Regions from separate parts of the Robertmurraya sp. DFI.2.37 genome, predicted to be linked through region 1. Evidence: a T-box and tRNA genes for the amino acid it is inferred to sense, from the RefSeq annotation. Region 1 holds a T-box; the other holds one or more tRNA genes.

Region 1 (5,029 bases):
TATTTAACGCCGAGAAAATGGAGGAAAAAGGGCGTTCAGTTTTTAAAAGATGTCGATGAATCATTAGGAGGATATATTCGTGGACAAATTTTAGTAGGTGCTTCGGTTGGAACAATAGCGGCGTTCTTATTTTGGTTTGTTGATATGAAATATCCACTGCTGCTTGGTGTAATCGTAGGGATTACGAACATTATTCCTTATTTTGGACCGATTATCGCCCTTGTACCAATCACAATTATTGCAGCAACGATGTCAATGAAAATGGTCATTACCTCGGTCATTATCGTTGTTATCCTCCAGTTTTTAGAAGGGAATATATTATCACCTCTTATTGTTGGGAAAAGCCTTCATATGCACCCATTGCTGATTATGCTTGCACTTTTTGCCGGCGGCGAAATGGGTGGTATAATCGGGCTCATTCTCGGTGTGCCGATTCTTGCAATATTAAAAGTGATTCTTTTGCATTCCAGAAACCATTTTGTTCAAACAAGACTAAAGGGATAGAACCTTGTTGTGCTCCACAATATCTTTGTTTTTTCTATATGTTGAAATAAGGGAGCGAAATGACCGTGTGAAATCATGACTACTCAAAAACTCAATAGAAGTGAAAATGCGGGCAAACGTTTTTAAACGAAAAAAAGGCTATTTGTGAAAAGCAATAATCAAGATGAAAACAGACAAGGATAAAGCATTGACAAATGTAAAATTTACTCGCTATAATGCGATATAGGAATCAATAGGAAAACATGATGAAGGAAAGAAGTATGTTGCAGTCCATCTATATAGAGAGGAATTTCCTTGGCTGAAAGAAATTCTAGATGAAGGGTGACAGAAAGCTAATCCAGAATGCAGACTAATCTCTGCCGTAACCTTGCGTTAAAGGGATTTGAGAGATGAATGAGGCTTTTCATTCGTAATCAGGGTGGTACCGCGGGCATAGTCCCCGTCCCTGTTTAGGAATGAGGGCTTTTTTTATTTAGAGGCAACGTTGTAGTTGTAGATTTTGCTCATTTCATGGCGTCAGTACTTAGATGAGCATCATTTGCGATTCAGCCTAATTGTAAAAATATAAAATTGGAGGAATTATAAATGAAAAACCTTACTGGTGCTGAAATTCGCCGCATGTTCTTAGATTTTTTTAAGGAAAAAGGTCATTCAGTTGAACCGAGTGCACCTCTTGTGCCTCATGATGATCCATCACTACTTTGGATTAACTCTGGGGTTGCGACATTAAAGAAATATTTCGATGGCCGTGTGATTCCAGATAATCCGCGTATTACTAATGCGCAGAAATCAATTCGTACGAACGATATTGAAAATGTTGGGAAAACAGCTCGACACCATACTTTCTTTGAAATGCTCGGAAATTTCTCCATTGGTGAATATTTCAAAGAGGAAGCAATCGAATGGGCGTGGGAATTTCTAACGGACGAGAAATGGATTGGCTTTGAGCCGGAGCGCTTGTCGGTTACGATTCATCCAGAGGATGACGAGGCCTATGAATTATGGCATAAAAAGATCGGCGTGCCTGAAGAACGAATTATTCGTTTGGAGGGGAACTTCTGGGATATTGGGGAAGGACCAAGTGGTCCAAATACAGAGATTTTTTACGATCGTGGTGAAAAATACGGAAATGATCCAAAGGACCCTGAATTATATCCTGGTGGTGAGAATGATCGTTATTTAGAGGTTTGGAATCTTGTGTTCTCTGAGTTTAACCATAATCCAGATGGAACCTATACACCGCTGCCAAAGAAAAATATTGATACAGGAATGGGACTAGAGCGGATGGCCTCCGTCGTTCAAGATGTGCCAACTAATTTTGATACTGATTTATTCATCCCGATTATTCGGGCAACGGAAGAGATCTCGGGTGTAACATATCGTCAGCAGGAAGAAACAGATGTTGCCTTTAAAGTTATTGCTGATCATATCCGTACAGTAGCGTTTGCTGTTGGAGACGGTGCACTTCCATCTAATGAGGGCCGGGGATATGTCTTACGTCGTCTTCTTCGCCGTGCTGTTCGTTATGCGAAGCAAATTAATATTAACCGTCCATTTATGTATGAATTAGTTCCGGTCGTTGGCGAAATCATGGCTGACTTCTATCCTGAGGTTAAGGACAAAACAGAATTTATCCAAAAAGTAATTAAAAACGAAGAGGAACGCTTTCATGAAACGCTCCATGAAGGTTTAAATATATTAGCTTCTATCATGAAAAAGGAAAAAGAGAATGGAAGTGAAACCATTTCAGGAAAAGATGTTTTCCGCTTATATGATACGTATGGCTTTCCAGTTGAACTAACGGAAGAGTATGCAGAAGAAGAAGGCATGAAAGTGGACCATGACGGTTTCGAGCTTGAAATGGAAGCACAAAGGGAACGTGCACGTGCTGCTAGACAAGATGTTGATTCGATGCAGGTTCAAGGCGGCGTGTTAGGAGATATTAAAGTAGACAGCAAGTTTATTGGTTATGATAAACTACAAACGAATGCATCCGTTTTGGCAATTGTCAAAGATGGACAGCTCGTTCAAGTAGCACAAGCAGGGGAAGAGATACAGGTTATTCTCGATGAAACTCCATTTTATGCGGAAAGCGGTGGACAAATTGCTGATGAAGGGTCACTTGAAGGGAACGGACTTAAGGTTTTAATCAAGGATGTCCAAAAAGCACCGAATGGTCAAAACCTTCATCGAGCAGTCGTTGTAGAAGGAACATTAACGGAAAAGATGGAAGTCATTGCAACGGTTAATGAATTAAATCGCAATAAAATTATTAAAAATCATACAGCTACCCATTTACTGCATCAAGCGTTAAAGGATGTATTAGGGCCGCATGTTAATCAGGCAGGTTCCCTTGTAGAAGCGGATCGTCTCCGTTTTGATTTCTCCCATTTTGGGCAAGTAAAAGCGGAAGAGCTTGAGCAAATTGAGACGATCGTGAATGAGAAAATTTGGCGAGGCCTTACTGTAAATATAGACTATAAAGGAATCGAAGAGGCAAAGGCAATGGGAGCAATGGCTCTATTCGGGGAGAAATACGGTGATATCGTCCGCGTTGTTCAGGTTGGTGATTACAGCTTAGAATTATGTGGTGGATGCCATGTTCCGAATTCTTCTGTGATCGGCTTGTTTAAAATTGTTTCTGAAAGTGGAATTGGCGCTGGTACGAGACGAATTGAAGCAGTGACAGGGGAAGCCGCATATCAACAAATGAATGAGCAGATCACCGTATTAAAATCTGCCGCTGCTAAACTAAAGGCAAATCCAAAAGAGGTAGCTAATCGTATTGATGGATTGCTGCAGGAAATGAAACAATTACAAAGAGAAAATGAATCTCTTGCTTCGAAATTGGGTAATATTGAAGCTGGAAGTCTTGTTGAGCAAGTGAAAGAAGTAAATGGTGTTAAAGTTCTATCTGCAAAGGTACAAGGTGTCGACATGAATCAGCTTCGCAACATGGCAGATGACCTAAAGCAAAAGCTTGGTTCAGCGATCTTAGTTTTAGGGAGCGTAAACGATGATAAAGTGAATATCATTGCTGCTGTTACGAAAGATTTAATCGATCAAGGCTATCATGCAGGAAAGATTGTCAAGGAAGTGGCAACACGCTGCGGTGGTGGCGGTGGTGGCCGACCGGATATGGCACAGGCTGGCGGCAAAGATCCGAACAAGCTTGATCAGGCACTTGCATCTGTCGAAGAATTTGTGAAATCTTTTTGATCTTGTAGTAAAGTAGTGTAAAATGTAGGTAACAGAGTCCATATCACAATGTACGAAGGTAAATGAAAAAACGAACATCGTCTTGAAATTAAAGATTCTAGTGTTAAATTGTTCGTTTTTAACTTGAGATGTGTCATTATGAGGTTGATGCAGTATAATAGAGAAGCTCTATTTTATGCATGGTGGCTAAATTGGACGAACGAGCCTGGACAAGCAGATTGTGCACCATTTATAAGCTAATGATTTTCGGAAAAAAATCACTCTTATGTGCAAACCAACTTTACCAATGATTCGTGAAAGAAGAAAAGCGAGGTGCATACCATGAGCTCATTTGATAAAACAATGAGATTTAGTTTTCCGGAGGAGCCCTTTGAACACGACGTAAAAGAAGTTCTTTTTGAAGTGTATGAAGCTCTTCAAGAAAAGGGGTATAATCCCATAAATCAAATTGTTGGTTACCTACTGTCAGGAGATCCGGCCTATATACCGCGTCATCGAGATGCGAGAAATATCATTCGCAAGCTTGAAAGAGACGAGATTATTGAAGAACTCGTGAAATCTTATTTGAAACGTCAACGTGAGGGATCGTAATATATGCGAATGATGGGACTTGACGTCGGCTCTAAAACAGTCGGCGTCGCACTTAGTGATGAATTAGGATGGACTGCCCAAGGCTTGGAAACCATTCGTATAAATGAAGAAGAAAACGTGTTTGGTTTTGAGCAAATTGGCAAAATTATTAAAGACTACGATGTAACAAAAATCATTGTAGGCATGCCGAAAAATATGAACGGCTCGATCGGTCCAAGGGGTGAAGCTAGTCAATTCTACGGAACCGAGTTGGAGAAGCTTTATAGCATCCCCGTTGTATACTGGGATGAACGGCTAACAACGATGGCAGCTGAAAGAGTGCTTCTTGAGGCAGATATGAGTCGTAAAAAGCGTAAAAAAGTGATCGACAAAATGGCGGCTGTCATGATTTTACAAGGTTATTTAGACAGTCAAAAAAATTGATGAGGTGAAAAAATGAACCACGGTGATAATAACATTACAGTAATTGATGAAGAAGGAAACGAGCAGCTATGCGAAATCTTATTTACCTTTGATTCAGATGAATTTGGAAAGTCTTACGTTCTGTATTATCCAATTGGAGAAGATGATTCAGACGATGAGGAAATTGAAATCCATGCTTCCGCATTTGTCCCATCCGAAGACACAAATGACGGTGATCTTCAGCCGATTGAGACAGAAGAAGAGTGGGATTTAATTGAAGAAATGTTAAACACCTTCCTTGAAGAGCAGGATG
Region 2 (5,029 bases), on a different contig from region 1:
ATGGCGAGAAGGTCACACCCGTTCCCATACCGAACACGGAAGTTAAGCTTCTCAGCGCCGATGGTAGTTAGGGGCTGTCCCCTTGTGAGAGTAGGACGTTGCCGGGCTGTTTAATAATAAATTATAAATTACTATTTCGGAGGATTAGCTCAGCTGGGAGAGCACCTGCCTTACAAGCAGGGGGTCGGCGGTTCGATCCCGTCATCCTCCACCAACATTTTTTCGCGTTAGCGAAAATAATGTACCTCTTTATTTTTTCGTCTTAATATATGCCGGCCTAGCTCAATTGGTAGAGCAACTGACTTGTAATCAGTAGGTTGGGGGTTCGAGTCCTCTGGCCGGCACCATTTAGAGCCATTAGCTCAGTCGGTAGAGCAACGAGCAATTCATCTATGAATTTGCTGCGAGTTGTACCCATCGAGCTGCTGCTTGAGTTAACTTTCTGAGGTGGGGACATCGTAGATGCTCTATATCTCAAAGTTGAAAATTTGATAGTAGCACATATTTACTTTAGAGCCATTAGCTCAGTCGGTAGAGCATCTGACTTTTAATCAGAGGGTCGAAGGTTCGAGTCCTTCATGGCTCACCATAGTTTTTACGACGTAGGAGAAATTAACTTTCTTTAATATGCATCAGTAAAAAGAACTTATGATTTAACATGCGGGTGTGGCGGAATTGGCAGACGCACTAGACTTAGGATCTAGCGCCGCAAGGCGTGGGGGTTCGACTCCCTTCACCCGCACTTTTAAACCTTTTATGATGCGGAAGTAGTTCAGTGGTAGAACACCACCTTGCCAAGGTGGGGGTCGCGGGTTCGAATCCCGTCTTCCGCTCCATTTATTAGCCGGGGTGGCGGAACTGGCAGACGCACAGGACTTAAAATCCTGCGGTAGGTGACTACCGTACCGGTTCGATTCCGGTCCTCGGCATTAAAGTATTTTTGCAGTAGTGAAATTGACTGTATATTGCGCCCGTAGCTCAATTGGATAGAGCGTTTGACTACGGATCAAAAGGTTAGGGGTTCGACTCCTCTCGGGCGCGCCATAGAACGGGAAGTAGCTCAGCTTGGTAGAGCACTTGGTTTGGGACCAAGGGGTCGCAGGTTCGAATCCTGTCTTCCCGACCACTATACTAATGGGGCCTTAGCTCAGCTGGGAGAGCGCCTGCCTTGCACGCAGGAGGTCAGCGGTTCGATCCCGCTAGGCTCCACCAATAACTATTTATTCTAATAATGACTCATAATCAAGTGAGTATTTATCAAAGTATCTTTGGCGGTGTAGCTCAGCTGGCTAGAGCGTACGGTTCATACCCGTAAGGTCGGGGGTTCGATCCCCTCCGCCGCTACCAATATTTTACCACAAAGCTTTATTGGACCTTTAGCTCAGCTGGTTAGAGCAGACGGCTCATAACCGTCCGGTCGTAGGTTCGAGTCCTACAAGGTCCACCACTATTTTTTGCATAAGCAAAACAACTTATAATATTTCGGAGGAATACCCAAGTCTGGCTGAAGGGATCGGTCTTGAAAACCGACAGGCGGGTTAAACCGCGCGGGGGTTCGAATCCCTCTTCCTCCGCCATATCACTTTTACTATTATCGCGGGGTGGAGCAACAAGCGTTACTTCACTGAGTAAACTGCGAGTTGTACCGATTGAAGTGCTTCCTTGAGTAAGCATACTGAAATCGGGACAGTCAATAAGCTATCTAGTAGCATGTGCTTATCTAGGTATATACTATTATCGCGGGGTGGAGCAGTCTGGTAGCTCGTCGGGCTCATAACCCGAAGGTCGCAGGTTCAAATCCTGCCTCCGCAATCGACTTTTTCAATTAAATAAGACTTGAGGAAATAAAGAAAGATATTTTTCTTTCGTCGAAAGGATAAAGAAAAAGTTATTTTCACTTAACGTTGAAAAAGACAGAGGAAAGCTATTTTCTCCTACGTCGAAAAAGACAGAGGAAAGCTTTTTTCTCCTACGTCGAAAAAGCTTTGGTCCGGTAGTTCAGTTGGTTAGAATGCCTGCCTGTCACGCAGGAGGTCGCGGGTTCGAGTCCCGTCCGGACCGCCATTTACATATGTTGGCTCAGTAGCTCAGTCGGTAGAGCACGATGAATAAACGGCAAGGATAAACATCCAGCGCACTCATCGAGCATCATCTTGAAAAATATTCTGAGATGAGGGCGAAGGACAATGACCAACTATATGTAGGATTAATATCATGATGGCTCAGTAGCTCAGTCGGTAGAGCAAAGGACTGAAAATCCTTGTGTCGGCGGTTCGATTCCGTCCTGAGCCATCAAAGCTTTTTTACGAAGCGTTAGTGAAGTAAAGAAGCTTTCAATATGCGGGTGTAGTTTAATGGTAAAACCACAGCCTTCCAAGCTGTTGTCGTGGGTTCGATTCCCATCACCCGCTCCAAAAGGGGCCTATAGCTCAGCTGGTTAGAGCGCACGCCTGATAAGCGTGAGGTCGATGGTTCGAGTCCATTTAGGCCCACCATCTTTGCTTTTGTAATTTATAGAAGCTAGAACATGAGATTTGTATCGTATTCCGCGGTAGCTCAGTGGTAGAGCAACGAGCAAAAGCATCATGAATGTGTTGCGAGTTGTACTCATCGAGCTGCTACTTGAACTAGCATTCTGAGATGAGGACAATCAGAAAGTAATCAAGGTAGAGGAATGAAATAATAATTTTCCGCGGTAGCTCAGTGGTAGAGCAATCGGCTGTTAACCGATCGGTCGTAGGTTCGAATCCTACCCGCGGAGCCATATGGAGAAGTACTCAAGTGGCTGAAGAGGCGCCCCTGCTAAGGGTGTAGGTCGGGTAACCGGCGCGAGGGTTCAAATCCCTCCTTCTCCGCCATTTCAGGCCCGTTGGTCAAGTGGTTAAGACACCGCCCTTTCACGGCGGTAACACGGGTTCGAATCCCGTACGGGTCATAAAAAAAGCTGTTGACATTAGGTCAACAGTTTTTTTTATCGTTCTACACTAAATGAGCTGGTTTTAGTCTCTAAAAATTTATTGAATTTGGAAACAAACTTTTAAGTATAAAGACATCTAACCCCGCAACTCTTTTCTATATTAAATAGACGAGAACTGAAATAAGAGACGACATTACTATTACTCGCACAGGAGTTTAAGAAGGGCGCTAATGATGAAGGATATCTTCATCATTAGCGCCCTTCTTTTATCCGTTACCGAGTTCTTTTTTCATCCGGGCAATCATTAATAATTCAGCAGCGTCACGCTTATTTAAGCTGTTAAATATCGTAATTAACTCTTTTGCTTCTGCCGTTAGATTCACGATTTCTTTCGTATCTGTGTTGTTCGTAGTTCCTCTGTCTTTGGAGGGACTGATTGCAGGTTTATCATCCTGGATCACGATATTTCCGTTATTAAACAGTGAATCCACTACGTATTCCTTTCCAGTCAGCAGCCAATCCGCAGTTACGTCAAACTCCTTCGTAATTGCATAGATAGCTTTGGCGCCAGGCAGAGATTTCTTTTTCTCGCTTTCCCAGTCTCCAACATTTCCAGCGGAAACACCAATTCTTTTTGCAAAAGCAGCCTGAGATAATCCATGTTTATCTCTTAATAATTTGATCCGCTCTCCAATATTTTCGATATTTTTCACCAATTTTTTCTCCTTTCGTACGAAAATACGTGTTTATATACGAAAATTCGATTATTTTTGTTAACTCACACGTAAAAACGTGTATAATTTTAATTAACAAATGATATTTGTTCACCGGTGCTAAATAGCTGCAAATATTTTTTGTGAAATATGAAATTGCGTATTTTTAATTTAATTGCTTGACACCTAAGTTAAAGTGCTATGAATAATATGTTTTCTTAGAAAAGGGCTCCTTGCATTCTGCTTTGATTTAGTTTGGAAATAAAGGCATACGTATGTCTACATTGGGTTGATTTTAATCACACGTATATGCGTGTTTGTTTGGCCGCGCCTTCATATCAGTATCATAAACAAAAGGAGCTTTGCTCACTCATACTTATACGTTTATCAATCAGAGAGCGAGGCTTCATATACTGAATCGCTCCTAGCTGTAAATGACACAGATTTATTAGATTGTCCCATGTCAGAATGGACAGGGGGAAACTAATAGCAATTTTGTTCCATTCTTGGTATGAAATGAAAGCTCCAAAGTAATTCGAATAACTGGTTTATTGATTAGCTACAATCAGCTTTACATTGTAGCATAGGGCAACTAAAGTTTTGCTTTACATTCGATGCTCCTTGTGTGCTGTAACAAATGTTCTAGTGTTGGGGCATCCGTATTGCCCGATCCACTTTAAGATATTCTGAAAGACGTCTACAAAAAGTTTAGAAAAATAATGTCATCTGACTGCATGGATGAATCGCAGACTTGCGACCTGCCTATTTTACTGTGCATAAAGTGAGCAATGATATACAACTTGTTTTTAACAAGGAGTGATTTGATGCAAATTGGCATGATTGGTTTAGGGAAAATGGGATATAACCTTGCGTTAAACTTAGCAAACAATGGCCATTCTGTCTATGGTTTTGATCGATCTAGCGAAGCAAGAATAGCAGCAAAAGATAAAGGTCTACACATTGTGGATAGCATCGAGCAAATGCTGGCAAATCTGCCGTATCCAAGAGTGGTATGGGTTATGGTACCTGCGGGGAAATCTAGCGAAATGGTAATAGATGAACTCCTCCAAAAAATGAAAGCGGATGATATCGTGATTGATGGAGGAAATGCGCATTATAAGGACTCCGTCCGGCGTGCAGCCCAGGCTAATGAAAAGGGAATTTATTTTTTAGACGTTGGAACATCAGGAGGCATCGCTGGTGCTAATGGAGGAGCTTGTTTAATGATCGGTGGCAGACGCGACGTTTTTGAACGGCTGGAGCCAATTTTTAAAGCAATTTCCATTCAAGGAGGATGCTTATATGCGGGGGAATCTGGAAGTGGTCATTTCTTAAAAATGGTTCATAACGGAATTGAATACGGTTTTATGCAAGCGATTGGTGAGGGCTTTCAAGTGCT

The links. A T-box is a leader RNA that pairs with one kind of tRNA and senses whether it is charged. The one in region 1 lies ahead of alaS (alanine--tRNA ligase), so its partner is inferred to be a tRNA-Ala.
Region 2: it has a tRNA-Ala gene. The T-box ahead of alaS (alanine--tRNA ligase) is inferred to sense a tRNA for this amino acid. The anticodon was not compared.

What each region holds. Positions count from the first base shown of each region.
Region 1 covers NZ_JARGEJ010000058.1:18,214-23,242, forward strand. Annotated here, with positions in the region: gene PZE06_RS21200 (AI-2E family transporter) at 1-504, shown strand, start outside; T-box leader at 741-954, shown strand; gene alaS (alanine--tRNA ligase) at 1,090-3,723, shown strand; gene PZE06_RS21210 (IreB family regulatory phosphoprotein) at 4,045-4,314, shown strand; gene ruvX (Holliday junction resolvase RuvX) at 4,318-4,737, shown strand; gene PZE06_RS21220 (DUF1292 domain-containing protein) at 4,750-5,029, shown strand, end outside.
Region 2 covers NZ_JARGEJ010000026.1:311-5,339, forward strand. Annotated here, with positions in the region: rRNA gene rrf (5S ribosomal RNA) at 1-107, shown strand, start outside; tRNA gene PZE06_RS14360 (tRNA-Val) at 139-214, shown strand; tRNA gene PZE06_RS14365 (tRNA-Thr) at 272-347, shown strand; tRNA gene PZE06_RS14370 (tRNA-Lys) at 514-589, shown strand; tRNA gene PZE06_RS14375 (tRNA-Leu) at 661-742, shown strand; tRNA gene PZE06_RS14380 (tRNA-Gly) at 762-836, shown strand; tRNA gene PZE06_RS14385 (tRNA-Leu) at 844-929, shown strand; tRNA gene PZE06_RS14390 (tRNA-Arg) at 968-1,044, shown strand; tRNA gene PZE06_RS14395 (tRNA-Pro) at 1,050-1,126, shown strand; tRNA gene PZE06_RS14400 (tRNA-Ala) at 1,137-1,212, shown strand; tRNA gene PZE06_RS14405 (tRNA-Met) at 1,271-1,347, shown strand; tRNA gene PZE06_RS14410 (tRNA-Ile) at 1,371-1,447, shown strand; tRNA gene PZE06_RS14415 (tRNA-Ser) at 1,485-1,577, shown strand; tRNA gene PZE06_RS14420 (tRNA-Met) at 1,739-1,812, shown strand; tRNA gene PZE06_RS14425 (tRNA-Asp) at 1,988-2,064, shown strand; tRNA gene PZE06_RS14430 (tRNA-Phe) at 2,220-2,292, shown strand; tRNA gene PZE06_RS14435 (tRNA-Gly) at 2,341-2,414, shown strand; tRNA gene PZE06_RS14440 (tRNA-Ile) at 2,419-2,495, shown strand; tRNA gene PZE06_RS14445 (tRNA-Asn) at 2,690-2,764, shown strand; tRNA gene PZE06_RS14450 (tRNA-Ser) at 2,768-2,858, shown strand; tRNA gene PZE06_RS14455 (tRNA-Glu) at 2,864-2,935, shown strand; gene PZE06_RS14460 (helix-turn-helix domain-containing protein) at 3,184-3,630, opposite strand; gene gnd (phosphogluconate dehydrogenase (NAD(+)-dependent, decarboxylating)) at 4,455-5,029, shown strand, end outside.